4 regions of the Streptomyces sp. SYSU D01066-1 genome follow, and region 1 is predicted to be linked to each of the others. Evidence: riboswitches for the same ligand, from Rfam matches in the RefSeq annotation. Region 1 holds a riboswitch; each other region holds the start of a gene.
The links. A riboswitch is a leader RNA that binds a small molecule or an ion and turns the genes downstream of it on or off. The one in region 1 is predicted to bind cyclic di-AMP.
Positions count from the first base shown of each region.

Region 2: another riboswitch for cyclic di-AMP. It lies ahead of ACY1JF_RS16630 (M23 family metallopeptidase); the one in region 1 lies ahead of ACY1JF_RS21755 (C40 family peptidase).
Region 3: another riboswitch for cyclic di-AMP. It lies ahead of ACY1JF_RS01670 (C40 family peptidase); the one in region 1 lies ahead of ACY1JF_RS21755 (C40 family peptidase).
Region 4: another riboswitch for cyclic di-AMP. It lies ahead of ACY1JF_RS14950 (LysM peptidoglycan-binding domain-containing M23 family metallopeptidase); the one in region 1 lies ahead of ACY1JF_RS21755 (C40 family peptidase).

Region 1 covers NZ_JBUDHV010000025.1:44,216-49,114, forward strand. Annotated here, with positions in the region: gene ACY1JF_RS21740 (DUF397 domain-containing protein) at 1-48, opposite strand, end outside; gene ACY1JF_RS21745 (helix-turn-helix domain-containing protein) at 58-918, opposite strand; gene ACY1JF_RS21750 (ATP-binding protein) at 1,132-1,596, shown strand; gene ACY1JF_RS21755 (C40 family peptidase) at 1,973-2,446, opposite strand; cyclic di-AMP (ydaO/yuaA leader) riboswitch at 2,450-2,582, opposite strand; gene ACY1JF_RS21760 (alpha/beta hydrolase) at 3,512-4,899, shown strand, end outside.
Region 2 covers NZ_JBUDHV010000015.1:30,833-35,731, reverse strand. Annotated here, with positions in the region: gene ACY1JF_RS16645 (bifunctional acetate--CoA ligase family protein/GNAT family N-acetyltransferase) at 1-295, opposite strand, end outside; gene ACY1JF_RS16640 (HPr family phosphocarrier protein) at 414-695, shown strand; gene ACY1JF_RS16635 (GntR family transcriptional regulator) at 885-1,580, opposite strand; gene ACY1JF_RS16630 (M23 family metallopeptidase) at 1,774-2,538, opposite strand; cyclic di-AMP (ydaO/yuaA leader) riboswitch at 2,551-2,711, opposite strand; gene ACY1JF_RS16625 (M16 family metallopeptidase) at 2,914-4,302, opposite strand; gene ACY1JF_RS16620 (M16 family metallopeptidase) at 4,299-4,899, opposite strand, start outside.
Region 3 covers NZ_JBUDHV010000001.1:340,530-345,428, forward strand. Annotated here, with positions in the region: gene ACY1JF_RS01655 (ATP-binding protein) at 1-372, shown strand, start outside; gene ACY1JF_RS01660 (LuxR C-terminal-related transcriptional regulator) at 369-1,088, shown strand; gene ACY1JF_RS01665 (hypothetical protein) at 1,556-1,909, shown strand; gene ACY1JF_RS01670 (C40 family peptidase) at 1,992-3,173, opposite strand; cyclic di-AMP (ydaO/yuaA leader) riboswitch at 3,182-3,356, opposite strand; gene pcrA (DNA helicase PcrA) at 3,588-4,899, shown strand, end outside.
Region 4 covers NZ_JBUDHV010000012.1:172,783-177,681, reverse strand. Annotated here, with positions in the region: gene ACY1JF_RS14970 (aspartate aminotransferase family protein) at 1-1,009, shown strand, start outside; gene ACY1JF_RS14965 (helix-turn-helix domain-containing protein) at 1,077-1,706, shown strand; gene ACY1JF_RS14960 (DUF6126 family protein) at 1,703-1,822, shown strand; gene ACY1JF_RS14955 (tyrosine-protein phosphatase) at 1,827-2,624, opposite strand; cyclic di-AMP (ydaO/yuaA leader) riboswitch at 3,046-3,208, shown strand; gene ACY1JF_RS14950 (LysM peptidoglycan-binding domain-containing M23 family metallopeptidase) at 3,211-4,059, shown strand; gene ACY1JF_RS14945 (SGNH/GDSL hydrolase family protein) at 4,301-4,899, shown strand, end outside.

The DNA.
Region 1 (4,899 bases):
CCCGTGCAGTCGGGTGCTGGAAGGGACGTGCCGCGGAGGTGCTGACATGGTGCCTCCTTACGCGCCGGCCGCGGTCGCGGCGATGAGATCCAATGAGTCGTCGGGCGAAAGGGCGTGAACCTGAAGGGCGTTGAAGGCCTCGGTGTAGGCCTCCAGGTCTTCTTTCCGTTCCAGATAGAGGCTACTCGTCAAGTGGTCGAGAACCACCACGTCTAGATCAGAAGTGCTCGAAAAAGAGAAGATAACGAAAGGCCCGGTGACGCCGATATGGGCTCCGGCGGCGAACGGCAGCACCTGGAGCCGGACATGGGGCAGCCGCGCCGCGTCGACCAGCCGCTCCAGCTGGCGGGCCATGACTCCCGGCTCGCCGACCGTCCGGCGCAGCACCGCCTCGTCCAGTACGGCACTGAGGCGCAGGGGCGTGGGGGAGCGCAGCACGTCCTGCCGGGTCAGCCGCACCTCGACCAGCGCGTCGATGCGCTCCTCCGGCAGTTTGTCCATCGCGGCGCGGGTCACCGCACGGGCGTACTCCGGTGTCTGGAGCAGGCCGGGGACCACGGTGGTCTCCAGGGTGCGCATCGTGCTCGCCTGGGACTCCAGGCTGATGAAGTCCCGGTAGGCCGGCGGCAGCACGCCGCGGTAGGGGTGCCACCAGTGCTGCCTGCCGCCGTTGTCCTCGGATCCCGCCAGGGCGAGGATGACCTCGCGCAACTGGGCGTCGGCCACGCCGTAGACGTCCAGGAGTAACCGCACGTCGTCCGGTTTCGCCCCGCTGGTCCCGGTCTCGATCCGGCTCACCTTCGACTGGTGCCATCCCGCCAGCCGGGCCGCCTCGCCGCTGGTGATCCCGGCGTCCGTGCGCAGCGCGCGCAGTTCGGCACCCAGTTTCCGGCGGCGCACCACGGGACCGTGCCGCATGGGCCAACTCCTTCACTCCTTGTGAGTCGCGCGAAAAGGGTCCGCGGTCGCGGAGTTCACCGCTTCGAGCGACAGATATATGCACGTCTTGGTGGATCGCCCCCCGTCACCGGCGCGGTGATGGCACTCTGGCGACCAAGCACAGTCCGGGACCGTACTCGAACCATCCGCTCCGTGTGGGCTGCGGTCCCGTCGGAAAGGGACGACGTCGCCATGGCAGACCACCTGGAAGCATCCGTCACTCTGCCGAGCGATCCCGCCTCGGTGTCCGCCGCCCGGACCTACGTCGTCGGCACGCTCGCGGAGTGGGGGCTGTCCGCGGACACGGAAGTGTCCGACACCATCCGGCTCATCGTGTCGGAACTGGCCACCAACGTCGTGCAGCACACCCGGGGACTGTCACCCACCTTCACGGTGGACCTGACGCTCGACCGCGACGAGTACCTGCGCATCGGGGTCACCGACAGCCACCCGCGCTTCCCCAAGCGTCTGCCCGCGGCCGTCCAGCAGGACAACGGCCGCGGCATGGTCATCATCCGCTGCCTCGCCGCCGAATGCGGCGGGCGCCTGAGGGTCCGCCCCACCCGGGAGGGCGGCAAGACCGTCTCCGTGGAGTTCCCCTGGACGCCCCCGGCCGAGCCGCTCCCGGCGACGGTCCGGCGGAACCGGCGACGGTGACGGAGCGGACGGGGCGGACGCCCGCCGGGGACCACGGGCCCGCCCGGCGGGCGGCCCCGTGGTCCCCGTGTCCGCGCGGGACCGGCGTCGAGGCCGCCTCGCGCACGGGGCGGGAGCGGCGGCCGGTCACGCCGAACGGACAGCCGGCCGGGCCCGCGCCACGGCCTGTGGGCGTCTGCGCGCCCCTGCGTGCCCCCGTACGCCCTGCGTTGCCCCCGCGCCCCCGTGGCACCCCCGTGGGGACGCCTGCCGGTCCGTACGGGGCCGTACGCGTCCGGGGAGACGCCCTGTGCGGGTGCGTACCGACCCGTACGGGCCCGTACGCACCCGAGGGGGTGTTCCGCCCGGCGGGGTGGGCGGAACACCCCCCGGGGGATCACTTCACCCGGCCGTACCAGACGTTCTTCGTCCAGATCTTCTGCAGCCGCACCACGTCACCGGTCTTCGGGGCGTGCCAGATCTTGCCCTTCCCGGCATAGATGCCCACGTGGTAGACGCTGCGGCCCGAGTGGAAGAACACCAGGTCGCCGGCCTTGCGGCTGGAGGCGGAGACATGGCGGGTCCGGTTGTACTGCTGGGCCGCCGTGCGGGGCAGTTTCTTGCCGGCCTTCTTGAACGAGTACAGCGTCAGCCCGGAGCAGTCGAAGCGGGACGGCCCGGTGGCCCCGTACCGGTACGGGGCGCCCTTCTTGGAGGCCGCGATCTTCAGCGCCTTGGTCGCATGGGTGGCCGCGGCGGCCTCGGAGGCGACGCCGGGGACCACGATCGAACCGCCCACGGCGGCGATGGTGAGGGCCGAGGCCGCGGAGGCCCGGACCATGAGCGACGGGACACGATTGAGCGCAGTCATGCGCAACCCTTCGTCAGCCGCCTGTGAAGGATGACCTGTCGGATTCGGGCTGGCGAAGTTGCCCGGCCGCACGAGTGCGGCTTCACCCCAAGGGCTGCTCGGCTCCGGTCATGGCGTGACCGGGCCGGCGACCCGTCTTGCTCGGGTCCTCCACTCCTGCCGATCCACTCCTGTCGACCGGTCATCCGGGCGGCGGCAGGACTCGGCGTCCGCCCGGATCGCCCCGCCGCTGCGGCGGGGTCTTGTCGTCAGTCAGGGATCTTGGCGCACCGAAGGGGAAAAATCCCAACGGAACGTGGACTTTGTGTTGTTACTCACCACTCATCCGTTCGGGTGGACGGTCCGCTGTCCAGACCAGCGCCGCCGTGACCGACGACCTCCCCACCTGCGGCGCAGTGGTCACTTCACCGACGGAACAGGCGCGTTGCGCAAGCCGGACGGTCCCGGAGCAGGAGGTGAATCTACGCCGATAGGCGGTACGCCGTTCGGCCCGCTCAGGCTTCGGCCGGCCCCCGCGATACGGAACCCGGAGCGCCCGCCGCAACCGGCACCGGCGTCAGCGCACGCCCGCGCGGGCCGGGTCGGCGTCCGTGCCCGCGCGGGTGGAGGTATGTCCGGGAAGCGGCTCCGGACGACGGGAAGCGGTCCCGGGCGGCCTGACGTGAACGGAAGCCGGTGCGACCAGCCTGCGGCTCCGGCCGACCGGAACGGCCCCGCGGTGCCGACGGGAGAGCACGCCGTCGGCCAAGTCGCCGCTGTACGGCCGGAGTCCGCCGAGCGGCCGCCGTCGGCCCGGACGGCCGGGGAGGGCGCGGCGGTGCTGCCGCTCACCGGACCGGCCGCCCTGGTCACCGCCCTGGCCCCCGGCACGCCGCGCCCGCGCCGACTGCCGGACGAGGCGCCGGCCGGCCACGACCGGGGCGGAGGACCGTACTCCGCCGATCGAACGAGTGGTGCCGTTTATCGGATTGGCAAAGAAGTCGGGGCGCCCCTGTCCTCAGCGAACCCACAGCCGGGAGGATCCCCGTATCCATCGCAAGGATGTACGGGGAGGTCCACTTGAGGATGAGACGACTGAAGCGGAGCACGGCCGCGCTCGGCACCGCCGGGGTACTGGTCTCCGGGCTGCTGACGGCCGGTGCCGTCACCGCGCCCGCGGCCGTCGCCGGCCCGGCCGCCCGGCACGGGAGCAGCACCGCGGACCGGCAGGCGTACGGCGCCGCCGTCGCCGCGGCCCGCGCCGCCGAGGCCGGGATCGACTGGCAGGACTGCCCCGCCGACTGGAGTCTGCCCGCGCCCATCCAGTGCGGCTACGTCAGCGTCCCGCTCGACTACGCCAAGCCGTACGGCAAGCAGATCAAGCTCGCCGTCGACCGCATCGGCAACACCGGCACGAAGGCCCAGCGCCAGGGCGCCCTCATCTACAACCCCGGCGGCCCGGGCGGCTCGGGCCTGCGCTTCCCGGCCCGCGTGACCGCCAAGAACCCCATCTGGGCCAAGACCGCCGAGGCCTACGACTTCGTCGGCTTCGACCCGCGCGGCGTCGGCAAGTCGGCGCCGATCTCCTGCGTCGACCCGCAGGAGTTCGTCAAGGCGCCCAAGGCGGACCCGGTCCCCGACTCCGAGGCCGACAAGCGCGCCCAGCGCAAGCTGGCCCGCGAGTACGCCGAGGGCTGCGCCGAGCGCAGCGGCGAGATGCTGCCGCACATGACCACCCCGAACACCGCGCGCGACCTCGACGTCATCCGCGCGGCCCTCGGCGAGAAGAAGCTCAACTACCTCGGCGTCTCCTACGGCACCTACCTCGGCGCCGTCTACGGCACCCTCTTCCCGGACCACGTCCGCCGCATGGTCGTCGACAGCGTCGTGAACCCCTCCCGGGAGAAGATCTGGTACCAGGCCAACCTGGACCAGGACGTGGCCTTCGAGACCCGCTGGAAGGACTGGCAGGACTGGGTCGCGCAGAACGACGCCACCTACCACCTCGGCGACACCCGCGCCGAGGTCCAGGCCCAGTGGCTGAAGCTGCGCGCCACCGCCAAGGAGAACCCGGTCGGCGGCGTCGTCGGCCCCGCCGAACTGCTCGGCTTCTTCCAGAGCGCCCCGTACTACGACTCCGCCTGGGCGCCGGTCGCCTCCGTCTTCAGCGCCTACGTCGCCGGTGACACCCAGGCCCTGGTCGACGCCGCCGCCCCCGACATGTCCGACACCGCGGGCAACGCCTCCTCGGAGAACGGCAACGCCGTCTACACGGCCGTCGAGTGCGCCGACGCCAAGTGGCCCACCGACTGGAAGACCTGGGACCGGGACAACACCCGCCTGCACCGGGACTATCCGTTCCTCACCTGGTCCAACGCCTGGATGAACTTGCCCTGCGCCACCTGGCCCACCAAGCAGCACACCCCGGTGGAGGTGAAGACCGGCAAGGGCCTGCCGCCCGTGCTGATCGTCCA
Region 2 (4,899 bases), on a different contig from region 1:
CGATCCGGTCGTAGCGTACGGTGGCGATGAACTCGCCGCCCACCAGGGCCGCGAGTCCCACCCGGTCCACGAAGTCGTGGTGCGTGAAGCGGTGGACGTCCTTGGCGGACAGCCGGGGGTAGGGCGCGAAGAAGCGGTAGTACTTGGACTCGTCCGAGACCTGCTCGTAGAAGCTGACCAGGCGCTCGGCGTCGTCGGCGGTGATGGGGCGCACGCGGGCGGTGCCGCCGTCGCGCAGCACCACGTCCGCCTCCCAGTGGGCGGGGTACTCGTGCCGGTCCGACGCGGTCTGCATGGGGCCCAGCGTACGGCTCGGGTACGACAGCGGCCCGGGGCCGAAGGGGGCCGTCCGGCGGGAGCGCCGTATGGAAGACTGGTCTAGACAAGCCTGCACGACCGAAGGGCAGAAACACATGGCTGAGCGCCGCGTCAACGTCGGCTGGGCCGAGGGCCTCCACGCCCGCCCCGCCTCCATCTTCGTCCGGGCCGCCACGGCCAGCGGCGTCCCGGTGACGATCGCCAAGGCCGGCGGCAACCCCGTCAACGCCGCCTCCATGCTGGCCGTTCTGGGTCTGGGCGCCCAGGGCGGCGAAGAGGTCGTCCTCGCGTCGGACGCCGAGGGCGCGGACGCCGCGCTGGACCGCCTGGCCAAGCTGGTCGCCGAGGGGCTCGAGGAGCTTCCGGAGACCGTCTGAGCCGTCGCGCGCCCCGGGGCGAGCCGTGCCGGTCCTTCGGGGCCGGCACGGCTTCCGTGTTTTCCGCACCCGGTACCCGGGCACCGTGAACCAGCCGCGTTCCCCGGCGGAAAAGACACGGGGACGGTAATGAAACGGCAGCAGAAAAATACCCCGCTGAATAACTCCTCTTTGTATACGGCGTCCGTGTTAATACCGCAGGCTCGGCATGTTTACGGCACGTTGCGAGTTCCTCACACGCTCCGCGCGGTCGGCGCCCGGGGCGGGGCGCAGGCGGTGCGCGGCCGTCGACCGCTCGGTGTGCAGCGCGGTGAGCGACCGGGCGCGTTCGCCGTCGCCCCGGGCCACGGCGTCGACGATCGCGCCGTGCTCCGCCCAGGTGTCGACCGGGCTGGCGGGCGCCTCCACGGTGTACATCCAGGCGATCCGGTGCCGCAGCCGGGTCAGCGTCGAGGTCATCGCCGCGCTGCCGGCGGCCTGGGCGAGCGTCTCGTGGAACCAGCCGTCCAGCGAGCGCAGGTCGTCGCTGTTGCCCCGCCTGGCCCGCTCCTGGCCCAGCCGCACCAGGCCGCGCAGCACCTTCAAATGGGCCTCGGTGCGCCGCTGGGCGGCCCGGGCGGCGCCGAGCGGCTCCAGGAGCAGCCGCATCTCCAGCAGGTCGGCGGCCTCCTGTTCGGTGGGTTCGGCCACGCACGCGCCCGCGTGGCGCCGCGTCACCACGAATCCCTCGGCCTCCAGGGTCCGCAGGGCCTCGCGCACGGGGACGCGGGAGACGCCGTAGCGCCGGGCGAGGAGTTCCTCGGTGAGCCGGCTGCCGCGCTCGTAGACACCGGCGACGATGTCGTCCCGGATCGCCGTGCACACCGAATGCGCCGGAATACGCATGACCGACCTCCGCCTTAATCCCCGTGAAACGTCGACGATTGACGCGTGTTCAGTGACTCTATTGCAATGCGCCGCGCTTTCCGACGGGGGGGCGGTTTCCCTGGCTGTTTTTGGTCTGTTTTTGGTCACCTTTAACGTCCGAAAGCCCCGGCTCGGGGAGCCGGGGCTTTCGGGTGTGCCGTGCCGCGGGGCGTCAGACGGTGACGCCGTGGGAGCGGAGGTAGGCCACCGGGTCGATGTCCGAGCCGTACTCCGGCCCGGTGCGGGCCTCGAAGTGCAGGTGCGCCCCGGTGACGTTGCCGGTCGCCCCGGAGAGGGCGATCCGCCGGCCGGGGGTGACCGTCTCGCCGACGGAGACGCCGATGGACGACAGGTGGCCGTACTGGGTGTACGTCCCGTCGTGCATCTTGATCACGACCTGGTAGCCGTACGCGCCGCCCCAGCCGGCCTCGACGACCGTGCCGGCGCCGACCGCGCGGACGGCGGTGCCGGACGCGGCGTGGAAGTCGATGCCGGTGTGCGTGCCGGAGGACCACAGACCGCTGCTGGCCCGGTACGCGGTGGACACGTAGGAGCCGCTGATGGGGGCCACGTAGGTGTTCAGGCGCTTGCGCTCGGCCTCGCGGGCGGCGCGCTCCTGGTCCTCGCGGGCCTGCTCGGCGGCCTCGGCGGCCCGCTCGCGGGCGGCCCGCTCGGCCTGCTCCCGGGCGGCGGCGTCCTCGGCGGCCTGCCGCTGGGCGGCGGCCTGGGCGCTGACCTCCTCGGCCACCGAGTCGCCGAGGGTGATGACCGGGGTGAGGCCGGTGTCCTGGGGGGACGGCTCGGCGGCGAACGCGGGGGCCGTGAGGGTGCCGATGACGCCGGTGGTGGTGAGGGTCGCGACCCCGGCCGCGCGGACGGTGGTGCGGTGTACCCGGCCGGGACGGCGGTGCTTGCCGGTGGCGCGCGTGAACGCCATGTAGAGGCTGGTCCTTTCCTTCCCTCTCGCCTACCGGGTTAGCTGACGGGTTCGGAGCAGGAAGGTCTCCTACGGGCCCCCTCGCTGCGCGCGGGCGTCCGATTCACCCCAGGGACTGGTGGGTCCCCGGCTCCCCTGGCTCGCGCCGTACGGGGACTCGGCGATGACTGTCCGGTGCCGCGGGTGCGGCGCACTGCCTGACGGACAGCCGGGGAGACGCTAAGCGGGCGTCGGTTCAAGACTCAAACGCATCACGGTTTTTGTTGTCCATCCCACAGGGCAGACGGGCAACCTCTGCACCAATCCACCCCATTCGGACACAGGGCGGTTCCGGCGGCACGAAGGTCGCCGGAACCGCCCCACGCGCGCGTGCCGCTACTCGGCGCTCACCACGGTGACTTCGCCGATGCCGAGGGCCTCGACGGGCTCCTTGATCCGCGCCGCGTCACCCACCAGGACGGTCACCAGACGGTCCACCGGGAAGGCGTTGACGACCGCCGCGGTGGCCTCGACCGTGCCGGTCTCGGCGAGCCGCTGGTACAGCGTCGCCTGGTAGTCGTCGGGCAGGTACTGCTCGACCTGGTCGGCCAGCGTGCTCGCGACGGCCGCCGCGGTCTCGTACTTCAGCGGCGCCACGCCCACCAGGTTCTGCACGGCGACGTCCCGTTCGGCGTCGGTGAGCCCGCCCTCGGCGAGCGTGCGCAGCACCTTCCACAGGTCGTCGAGGGCCGGGCCGGTGTTGGGGGTGTCGACGGAGCCGCTGATGGCGAGCATCGCGGCGCCCGTGCCGTCGGGCGCGGACCGCAGGACCTGGCCGAAGGCGCGGACGCCGTAGGTGTAGCCCTTCTCCTCGCGCAGGACGCGGTCCAGGCGGGAGGTGAGGGTGCCGCCCAGGCAGTACGTGCCGAGCACCTGGGCGGGCCAGACGCTGTCGTGCCGGTCGGGACCGGTACGGCCGATCAGCAGCTGCGTCTGGACGGAGCCGGGGCGGTCCACGATGACGACGCGGCCGGTGTCGTCGGCGGTCACCGGGGGCACGGGCCGCGGTTCGGCCGCCGAGCCCGTCCACGAGCCGAGGGTGTCGTCGAGCAGCGCGCCGAGGTCGACGCCGGTGAAGTCACCGACGACCACGGCGGTGGCGGTGGCGGGGCGGACGTGCTTCTCGTAGAAGGCGCGGACGGCCGCGGAGTCGATGCCGGCGACCGTCTCCTCGGTGCCCTGGCGCGGACGGGACATCCGGGAGTCCGCCGGGAACAGCTCCCTGGAGAGCTCCTTGGCGGCCCGGCGCGAGGGGTTGGCCAGTTCGTGCGGGATCTCGTCGAGCCGGTTGCGCACCAGGCGTTCGATCTCGCTGTCGGCGAACGCGGGGGCCCGCAGGGCGTCGGCGACCAGGCCGAGCGCCTTGGCGAGGCGGGAAGCGGGCACTTCGAGGGTGAGCCGGACGCCGGGGTGGTCGGCGTGCGCGTCCAGGGTGGCCCCGCAGCGCTCCAGTTCGGCGGCGAACTCCTCGGCGGAGTGCTTGTCGGTGCCCTCGGAGAAGGCGCGGGCCATGATGGTGGCGACGCCGTCGAGACCGGCCGGCTCGGCGTCCAGGGGGGCGCGCAGGAACAGCTCGACGGCGACGACCTGCTGGCCGGGGCGGTCGCACCGCAGGACGGTGAGGCCGTTGCCGAGCGTGCCGCGCTCGGGGGCGGGGAAGGCCCAGGGCTTGGGCTCGCCCGCCTGCGGCCGGGGGTGGAAGTCCATGGTGGCGAGCTCGGTCACTTGGCCGCCTCCTCGTTCTCGTCGGTGGCGTCGTCGGCGTCGGCGTCGGCTGCGGGGGCGGTGGGCTCGTAGACGAGCACCGCGCGGTTGTCGGGGCGCAGGCGGGCCTTGGCGACCTCCTGTACCTCCTCCGCCGTCACCTCCAGGACGCGCTGTACGGCGGTCAGGGCGAGCTGCGGGTCGCCGAACAGGACGGCGTAGCGGCACAGCTCGTCGGCGCGGCCGGCGACCGTGCCGAGCCGGTCCAGCCACTCGCGCTCCAGCTGGGCCTGGGCCCGCTCCATCTCCTCGGCGGTGGGCCCCTCCTCGGCGAACCGGGCCAGCTCCTCGTCGATGGCGGCTTCGACGACCGGCACCTCGACGTCACCGGAGGTCTTCACGTCCAGCCAGCCCAGGGAGGGCGCTCCGGCCAGGCGCAGCAGACCGAAGCCGGCCGCGACGGCCGTACGGTCGCGCCGTACGAGGCGGTTGTAGAGGCGGGAGGACTCGCCGCCGCCGAGGACGGTGAGGGCCAGGTCGGCGGCGTCGCACGCGCGCGTGCCGTCGTGCGGCAGGCGGTAGGCGGCCATCAGGGCGCGGGCCGGGACCTCCTCCTCG
Region 3 (4,899 bases), on a different contig from region 1:
AACGCCGCCGAGGTCGAGGACAAGCACGGCGTCCCCATGGAGGTCGTCGTGGTCGGCGACTGCCCGCTCGACGAACGGATCGGGGCACAGATGCAGGCCGCGCGCGAAGCGATGGTGAACGCGGCCAAGTACGGTGGCGAGGGCGGCGCCGTACAGGTCTTCGCCGAAGTCGAGGGCAGGACGGTCTTCGTGTCCGTCCGGGACCGGGGACCCGGCTTCGACCTCGAATCGATACCCGCCGACCGGATGGGTGTCAGAGAATCGATCATCGGCCGCATGGAGCGCAACGGCGGCACGGCGCGGCTGCGCGCGGTGCCCGGCGGCGGCATGGAGGTCGAGCTGGAGATGGAGAGGGCGGAGAAGACGTCATGAGTGACCCGACCGAAGCGAACGCGGGATCAGCCGAGTCGGCCGGCGGTGCGGCCGAGCGGCACGTACGCGTGGTCCTCGTCGACGACCACCGCATGTTCCGTACGGGTGTGCAGGCCGAGATCGGCCGGACCGAGCAGACCGGGGTCGAGGTGGTCGGTGAGGCCGCCGACGTCGACCAGGCCGTCACGGTCATCACCGCGACCCGGCCCGAGGTCGTCCTGCTCGACGTCCACCTCCCGGGCGGCGGGGGTGTCGAAGTCCTGCGTCGCTGCGCTCCGTTGATGACCGGCGCCGAGCGGCCCGTGCGCTTCCTCGCCCTGTCCGTGTCGGACGCGGCGGAGGACGTGATCGGCGTGATCCGCGGCGGTGCGCGGGGCTATGTGACCAAGACGATCACCGGCGCCGACCTCGTCGACTCCGTCTTCCGGGTCCAGGAGGGCGACGCCGTCTTCTCGCCCCGCCTGGCCGGCTTCGTCCTCGACGCCTTCGCCTCCACCGACGCCCCGCCGGTCGACGAGGACCTCGACCGTCTCACCCAGCGGGAACGCGAGGTGCTGCGCCTCATCGCCCGCGGCTACGCGTACAAGGAGATCGCCAAGCAACTGTTCATCTCCGTCAAGACGGTCGAGTCCCACGTCTCGGCGGTCCTGCGCAAACTCCAGCTGTCCAACCGGCACGAGCTGACACGGTGGGCCACCGCGCGGCGCCTCGTCTGACGCGGCTCGCGCCGGGGACTTGTCTGACGCGGCTCGCCCTGGGGTCTTGTCTGACGCGGCTCGCGCCCGATGGTTTCGCCGGGGCCGGCCGGCGTCGCAGGGGCGACGGGGTAGCTGCAGTTCCCCGTTTTCCTTCTCGTCTTCCTTCCCGGCTTCCGGAACGAACGCCGTTCCGCGTCACCGGAGTCCGAGGTGCTTGACACCAACCGGGTGGCTCCGGTGGACGGCGTCTCGTCCACCGGAGCCGCCCGGACCGGGGCCGACGGGTTCGGGGCGTGGATCATCCGCCCGCCCGCTCGATCCGCGTGGCCGAGTCCAGGTGCCGGTCGGGCTCGGCGCGGCACGGCCGGTCCCGTCCCACCCGAGGTGCGGAATCGGGGCCCGGCGGCCGTGCGGAGCATGATGCCGGAGAGCGCCCGGGGGCTGGTGGTGAGCCGGGTCCGTGCCCTTCATTAGGCTCCGGGCTCATGGACGTACTCATCCACCTCTTCGTCGGTCTGCACATCATCGGCATCGCGGCACTGCTCGGCGGCTTCCTCACCCAGATGAAGGCGATGGGCGAGGGCACGGCCCGCTTCGGTCCGGCGATGCTGCACGGCGCGCTGACCATGCTGGTCACGGGGGTGATCCTGGTCGGGCTGAACCAGGCCGACGGGCAGTCCGTCAACAACATCAAGATCGGCGTGAAGCTGGCCGTGCTGGTCGTGATCCTCGGCCTCGTCTACGTGAAGCGGGACGAGGAGAAGGCGGAGAAGGGCCTGTTCGGGCTGGTCGGCGCGCTGACCATGGTGAACGTCTTCATCGCGGTGCTGTGGACCTGAGCGCCGGCCGCGTGGACACGGCCGGCGCCGGGGACCGGAGCCGGGGAGCGGAACCCGCTCAGGCCGGGCGGAGCGGAACCGCTCAGGCCGGGCGCACCACGCTGTAGATCGACGACTCGCCGTCGTAGTAGACGGACTCCTCGCGGACGTACGCGCCCGGCTTCGGCGCGTGGATCATCATGCCGTTGCCGATGTAGATGCCGACGTGCGAGATGTCGTCGTAGAAGAAGACCAGGTCACCTGGTTGCGCCGCGGAGATCGACACCGTCGTTCCGGCGTTGACCTGGTCGTAGGTGGTACGGGGCAGGTCGACGCCCGCGTCCTTCCAGGCGGCCTGGGTGAGGCCGGAGCAGTCGTAGGAGTCGGGGCCGGTGGCGCCCCAGACGTACGGTTTGCCGATCTGGGCGCGGGCGAAGGCCAGGGCCTTCTCGGCCTTGGTGGTGTACGAGGAGTCGGTCGCGGACGTCGTCCCCGTCGATCCCGTCGTCCCCGCCGATCCCGAGGAGCCGCTCTCCTGCTCGGCGGCGGTCTTCGCGGCCTCCTCCTGGCGCTGCCGCTCCTCGGCCTGCTGCCGGGCCAGCTCATCGGCCTTGCGGGCCGCCTCCTGCTGCTTCTCCCTCTCGATCGCGGCGAGCCGCGCCTTCTCCTGGGCGGTCAGGTCGGCCAGCAGCTCACGCGCGGAGGCGAGCTTCGTCTGGACGGCGGCCTTGGCCGCCTTCAGGTCCTTCTGCGACGTGGTGAGCGTCTGGAGGCTCTCGGTGGCCTCCTGGCGCTTCTCCATCGTCTCCGCCTGCTGGGCGACGTAGTCGTCGACCAGCCGCTTCTGCCGGCCGGTGAGCCGGTCCATCAGCTGGTTCTGGTCGAAGTAGTCCTGCGGGGAGTCCGCGAGCAGCAGGGTCGCGGTGTCGGAGACGGCCGTGCCGGTGCGGTACTGGGCGGCGGCGAAGGAGCCCAGTTCCTCGCGCGCGTCGTTGAGCTCCTGGGTGCGCTCGGCGACGTCGTCCAGGAGGGTGTCGACCTGCTCCCGCTGCTTCGCGGTCTTCTCCTTGGCCGCGTTGTACTTCTCGGTGGCCGACCCGGCCTGGCGGTAGAGGTCGTCGACCTTCTTCTGGACCTCTTCCAGGCTCGGCCGGTCGTCGGCGGGGGCCGCGGTGGCCGTCTGGGGGAGCAGGGCCACGGAGGTGAGCGCGGCCGTGGCCAGGACGGGGGTCCGTATGCCTGCCATGCGCGTTCCGGCGGGACGCGACTTGCGGTGCGACGCCAAGGGAGGCGACTCCTTCCGTGCTCCGCCTACCGGGTTAGCTGTCGGGTTCGGGCGGGGGTGGTACGGAAGGCTGCCCTACGGTTCGGGCCCGGGGGAGGGCTGTGAACCGATTCACCCCAGTGTCACGGTGGGTCCCCGGTTCCGGGCGCCGCGTGGGCACGCCGGATTCGGCGGAGGCCGCGCGGCCCGGCGACGTTCGCCGGTGGGGGTCGAGCGGCCCGTCCGCACCGTAGCCAACTCATGCGGCCCCTGTGAAGGTTGAAGGGTGATATGCCCGATACATTTTCGTGACCTAGGGAACGGTCCTCACGGTGGGTGACGTGCGGTGGCGGGAGCGTGTCCGGCGGTCCGGGTCCGGCCGGGTTTCCCGGGGGGCGCCCGGTTGTCGGTGGGGCGCCCTAGACTCGTAGAGCGATGAGCAGCCTCTTTGACGACAGCTTCCTGGCGAACCTCCAGGCCCCCCGCGGCCACGAGGAGGAACCCCCGCCACCGCCCGAGGACGAGCACGTGCCGGAGCCGATCCCGGACGATCTGTTCGCCGGGAAGTTCGACGTGCCGCCGGAGCGGGACCCCTACTACCGGGACGGCGCCCCGCGCCCGGTGCTGGACCCCGCCGCGCTCCTGGACGGGCTGAACGAGAACCAGCGCGCCGCGGTCGTCCACGCCGGCTCCCCGCTGCTCATCGTGGCCGGCGCCGGTTCCGGCAAGACCCGCGTCCTCACCCACCGCATCGCCCACCTGCTCGGCGCGCGCGGTGTCCACCCCGGCCAGATCCTCGCGATCACCTTCACCAACAAGGCCGCCGGTGAGATGAAGGAGCGCGTCGAGCAGCTCGTCGGCCCGCGGGCGAACGCCATGTGGGTCATGACCTTCCACAGCGCGTGCGTACGCATCCTGCGGAGGGAGTCGAAGAAGCTCGGTTTCACCTCGTCGTTCTCGATCTACGACGCCGCCGACTCCAAGCGGCTGATGGCGCTGGTCTGCCGTGACCTGGACCTCGATCCCAAGCGCTTCCCGCCGAAGTCCTTCAGCGCGAAGATCTCCAACCTGAAGAACGAGCTGATCGACGAGGAGGACTTCGCCGCCCGGGTCGCTGGGGGCACCTCCCAGACGGAGTCCGGGGGAGGTTTCGAGCAGACCCTCGCCCAGGCGTACGCGATGTACCAGGCCCGGCTGCGCGAGGCCAACGCCCTCGACTTCGACGACCTGATCATGACGACGGTCAACCTGCTCCGCGCCTTCCCGGACGTCGCCGAGCACTACCGCCGGCGCTTCCGGCACGTCCTGGTGGACGAGTACCAGGACACCAACCACGCCCAGTACGCCCTGGTGCGCGAGCTGGTCGGCACCGGCGACCACGGCGAGGGCGTCCCGCCGGGCGAGGGCGGTGTCCCGCCCGCCGAGCTGTGCGTCGTGGGCGACGCCGACCAGTCGATCTACGCCTTCCGCGGCGCGACCATCCGCAACATCCTCCAGTTCGAGGAGGACTACCCGGACGCGACCACGATCCTCCTGGAGCAGAACTACCGCTCCACGCAGACCATCCTGAGCGCCGCCAACGCGGTCATCGAGCGCAACGAGTCGCGCCGGCCGAAGAACCTGTGGACCAACGCGGGCGCGGGCGAGCGGATCACCGGGTACGTCGCCGACACCGAGCACGACGAGGCCCAGTTCGTCGCCGACGAGATCGACCGGCTCACCGACGCGGGTGAGGCCAAGGCCGGTG
Region 4 (4,899 bases), on a different contig from region 1:
GGAGGCGGTCGAGACGGCGCTGAAGTTCGCCCGGTTCGCCACCGGCAGACCCCGCGTCCTCTACTGCGACCACGCCTTCCACGGGCTGACCACCGGCTCCCTGTCGGTGAACGGCGAGTCCGGGTTCCGGGACGGCTTCGCCCCGCTGCTGCCCGACACGGCCGTACCGCTCGGCGACCTCGACGCGCTCGCCCGGGAGCTGAGGAAGGGGGACGTGGCCGCCCTCGTCGTCGAACCGATCCAGGGCAAGGGCGTGCACGAGGCGCCGCCCGGCTACCTGCGGGCCGCGCAGGAGCTGCTGCACCGGCACAAGGCGCTGCTCATCGCCGACGAGGTGCAGACCGGCCTCGGCCGCACCGGCACCTTCTACGCCTACCAGCACGAGGCCGGCGTCGAGCCCGACCTGGTGTGCGTGGCCAAGGCGCTGTCCGGCGGGTACGTCCCGGTCGGCGCCACCCTCGGCAAGGACTGGATCTTCAAGAAGGTCTACTCGTCGATGGACCGGGTGCTGGTGCACTCGGCCAGCTTCGGGTCCAACGCGCAGGCCATGGCGGCCGGGCTCGCGGTCCTGCACGTCATGGACGACGAGCGGCTCGTCGAGAACGCCCGGACCACCGGTGACCTGCTGCGGTCCCGGCTCGCGGCGCTCGTCGACAAGTACGAGCTGCTCGCCGACGTACGCGGCCGGGGGCTGATGGTCGGCATCGAGTTCGGCCGGCCCGCCTCGCTGAAGCTGCGCAGCCGCTGGACCATGCTCCAGGCCGCCCGCAAGGGCCTGTTCGCCCAGATGGTCGTGGTGCCCCTGCTCCAGCGCCACCGCGTCCTCACCCAGGTCTCGGGCGACCACCTGGAGGTGATCAAGCTCATTCCGCCGCTGATCGTGGGGGAGCGGGAGGTGGACCGCTTCGTCGACGCCTTCACCGAGGTCATGGACGACGCGCACAGCGGCGGCGGACTGGTGTGGGACTTCGGCAGGACGCTGGTGAAACAGGCGGTGGCACACCGCTGAGGCCGCTGTTTTTGCCTGTGAGGCAAAAGATTTGCCTCACAGGCAAAAACAGGGCTGAATGGGGGGCATGAGCCCCTCGGAAGCCTCCGGAGCCCCCGGAGCCGGGCCGGCGGCGGACCTGCCCGCCGTGGCGCCCCAGCTCCGCGAGCTGCGCCGCCGCGCCTCCCTCACCCTGGAGGCCGCGGCCCGCGCCGCCGGGCTGTCCCCGGCCCACCTCTCCCGGCTGGAGACCGGACGGCGCCAGCCCTCGCTGCCCATGCTGCTGGCCCTGGCCCGTGTCTACGGTACGACCGTCTCGGACCTGCTCGGCGAGACCGCCGCCGAGCGGGACGCCGTCGTGCGCGCCGCCGACGCGGAGCCGACCGTCGCGGGCGGCTGGACCTACCGGCCGGCCGGCGCCCCCGGCCGCGGCATGCAGGCCCTCCGGGTCCAGGTGCCGTACGGCTCGCAGGGCGACATCGTGCGGGTGCACCCCGGCGAGGAGTGGCTGTACGTGCTCGGCGGGCGGCTGCGGCTGCGTCTGGGCGACGCCACGCACCTGCTCATCCGCGGGGACAGCGCGCACTTCGACTCGCTGACCCCGCACCGCATCGCGGCGGCGGACCCCGACGGGGTCGAGCTGCTGTTCGTCCACACCCTGCTGCAGAGCCCCACGGCCACGCTGTGCCTGGGGCCGCTCACCGGAGGCACGCCATGAGTGACATCGAGGAGAAGTTCCCCCGCGCCCTGTGGGTGCGGCTCATCGTCTACATCGCCGTCGGCCACGTCTTCGCGGCCTTCGTGTACCTGCTCTTCGAGGTCGGCGCGAAGTGACGTCCTAGTCCAGCAGCCGGTCGCGCAGCCGGTCCCGGGTCCGCGGGGTGATCCGCAGGCCCCGCTCCAGATAGGCGTCGACGCCGCCCCAGGTCCCCTCGATGGTCTCGAAGGCCGCGGTCAGGTACTCGGCGCGCGCGTCGAACAGGGGGCTGAGCAGTTCCATGACCTCGGGGGAGTAGGCCGAATCCGCGGAGCCGCTGCGCTTGACCTTGTAACGGCGGTGCTTCTCGTTGGACTTCAGGTAGTCCTCGACGATCGCCTCCCGCTCCACGTCCAGCGCCAGCAGTGTCACCGCGATCGACAGGCCCGCGCGGTCCTTGCCGGCCGCGCAGTGCATCAGGGCCGGGACGCTGTCCCCGGCGAGCGCGTGCAGCACCTGGGAGTGCTCGGCGGTGCGGTCCGTGATGATCGAGCGGTACGAGGCGATCATCCGGTCCGCGCCCTTGCCGTCGGCGAGGATCTCCCGCAGTTGGTCCAGGTCGCCGTCGCGGACCATCTTCCAGAACTCGGCGCCGTCGGCCGGGTCGGACAGCGGCAGGTTCACATTGCGCACGCCCGGCAGGGTCACGTCGGGGCCTTCGAGCTTCTGGTCGGCCGCGTTGCGGAAGTCGAAGACGGTGTGCAGGCCCAGGCCCGCGAGGAACGCCGCGTCCTCGGCGGTCGCGTGGGCGAGGTGGCCGCTGCGGAACAGCACGCCGAACCGCACCCGCCGTCCGTCCGCGGCCGGCAGGCCGCCCACGTCGCGGAAATTACGCACCCCGGCCAGCTCCGGCTCGGTCGACGGGACCTGTTGCGTCACAAGGACTCCTCCCATTCGGCCCCGCTGCCGCTGTTCGACGGCGGGTGCGCCCGACGATACGGCATACCGGCCCCCGAAAGCGTCCTAGTTGTCCCTCTGTGTGACTTGTGATGCGTCTGTCTGAATTGGAGCGTTTTTCCCAACTCGCTCTGGAATAAAAGTCGCTGGAACGCGCCCGCGTGAGCAGCGTCATATCCGTGACCGTGCGTCGCGCTTCATGTCCACGTAATACGGGGGCTTTTCAAGGGCGTTCGGCCCCGGCGCATTCGCCGCCGTAGACGCAGGGTTACCGATATTCCCCACAAAGGATCATGTGAAACGCCTTCACCGGTAATCCCTCGCTTGTCCCTGTGCGTCCTGGTCCCTTACGTTCACCATCGATCCGGACGGACGCCTAATCCTGCCGCCGACCGGAGACCACACCCACCCACCACCCGTACGCGGCAGGAGCGGGGGACCCACAGGTACGACCGCCTGTTCCGGTTCCCGGGACGGCTAGGGGTAAAGCCGCGCTCCCGTGGCGCGGCCGGGCATCTCCAGCCCGCACCCGACAGCTCACCTCGCAGGCGCCGGAGAGGAACTCACCATGCCCGCGAAGGGTAAGCACCGCCGTACCAGGACCCAGCGCCTGACCCGCGCCCTCGCCGCCGCCGGAACCGGCGGCGCCGCACTCGCCCTGCCGCTCCTGGGCGCCGCGGGTGCCCATGCCGCTCCCGCACAGTCCGCCGCCGCGCAGGAGGCGCGGACGTACACCGTCCGTGCCGGTGACTCCCTGGCGAAGATCGCCGACGCCGAGAACGTCAGTGGCGGCTGGAAGAAGCTCTACGCGGACAACCGCGACGCCGTCGGCGACGACCCCTCGCTGATCCGTCCCGGCCTGAAGCTCGCCCTCGGCGGCGAGGCCGCGGCGAGCGCCGACTCCGCCTCGGACGCCACGGACACCACGGGCGCCGCGGACACCGCGGACACCGCGCAGAAGGAGTCGGCGCAGTCGGCCTCGGACACCTCTGAGGCTTCGGACAGCTCCGCCGGCTTCGTGGCCCCCGTCGACGGTGACACCGTCGGCACCCCGTACCACCAGTCGGGCAGCATGTGGTCCAGCGGCTACCACACCGGTACCGACTTCGTCGTCCCGACCGGCACCCCGCTGAAGGCCGTCGGCGCGGGCACGGTCGTCACCGCCGGCTGGGGAGGCGCGTACGGCAATCAGGTCGTCATCAAGCTCGCCGACGGCAACTACGCCCAGTACGCCCACCTGTCCTCGATCTCCGTCTCCAGCGGCGACGCCGTGACGGCGGGGCAGCAGATCGGTCTCTCCGGCGCCACCGGCAACGTGACCGGCCCGCACCTGCACTTCGAGATCCGCACCACGCCGGACTACGGCTCGGACATCGACCCGCTCGCCTACCTGCGGTCGCACGGCGTCTCCGTCTGACGCCGCCCGCTCCGCGCGCCCACCGAAGGCCGGACCCCGATCCCCGGGTCCGGCCTTCGGTGCGTCCTGCGCCCTGTGTTCTGTGTCTGCTGGAGCGGAGCTTGCTTATTCCGTAATAGGCCAACACTTTAAAGTGGCCTTTCTCACCGCCCGTCAACCCCTGCCTACGGTCGCGTAGGTCACAATCCACGGTGAATCATGGGCCGACGTGGCAGACGATTCGAAGAGTGACGAGAGAGCAGTGATCGGGTCGTACGTGGCGGTGGGGGACAGCTTCACCGAAGGTGTGGGTGATCCCGGCCCCGGCGGGGCGTTCGTCGGCTGGGCCGACCGCTTCGCCGTTCTGCTCGCGGACCGACGGCCCGAGGGCGACTTCACGTACACCAACCTCGCCGTACGCGGAAAGCTGCTCGACCAGATCGTGGCGGACCAGGTGCCCCAGGCGGTCGCTCTCGCGCCGGATTTGGTCTCCTTCTGCGCGGGCGGCAACGACATCCTCCGGCCCGGCACCGACCCGGACGAGGTGGCCGAACGGTTCGAGCGGGCGGTGGCCGCACTCACCGCCACGGCCGGCACGGTCATGGTGACGACCGGCTTCGACACCCGGCGGATGCCCGTCCTCAAGCACCTGCGGGGCAAGATCGCCACGTACAACGGGCACGTGCGGGCCGTAGCCGACCGCTACGGGTGCCCGGTGCTGGACCTGTGGTCCCTGCGCAGCATCCAGGACCGCCGCGCCTGGGACACCGACCGGCTGCACCTCTCGCCCGAGGGACACACGCGCGTGGCGCTGCGCGCCGGCCAGGTCCTCGGTCTGCCGGTGCCGGCCGATCCGGAGCA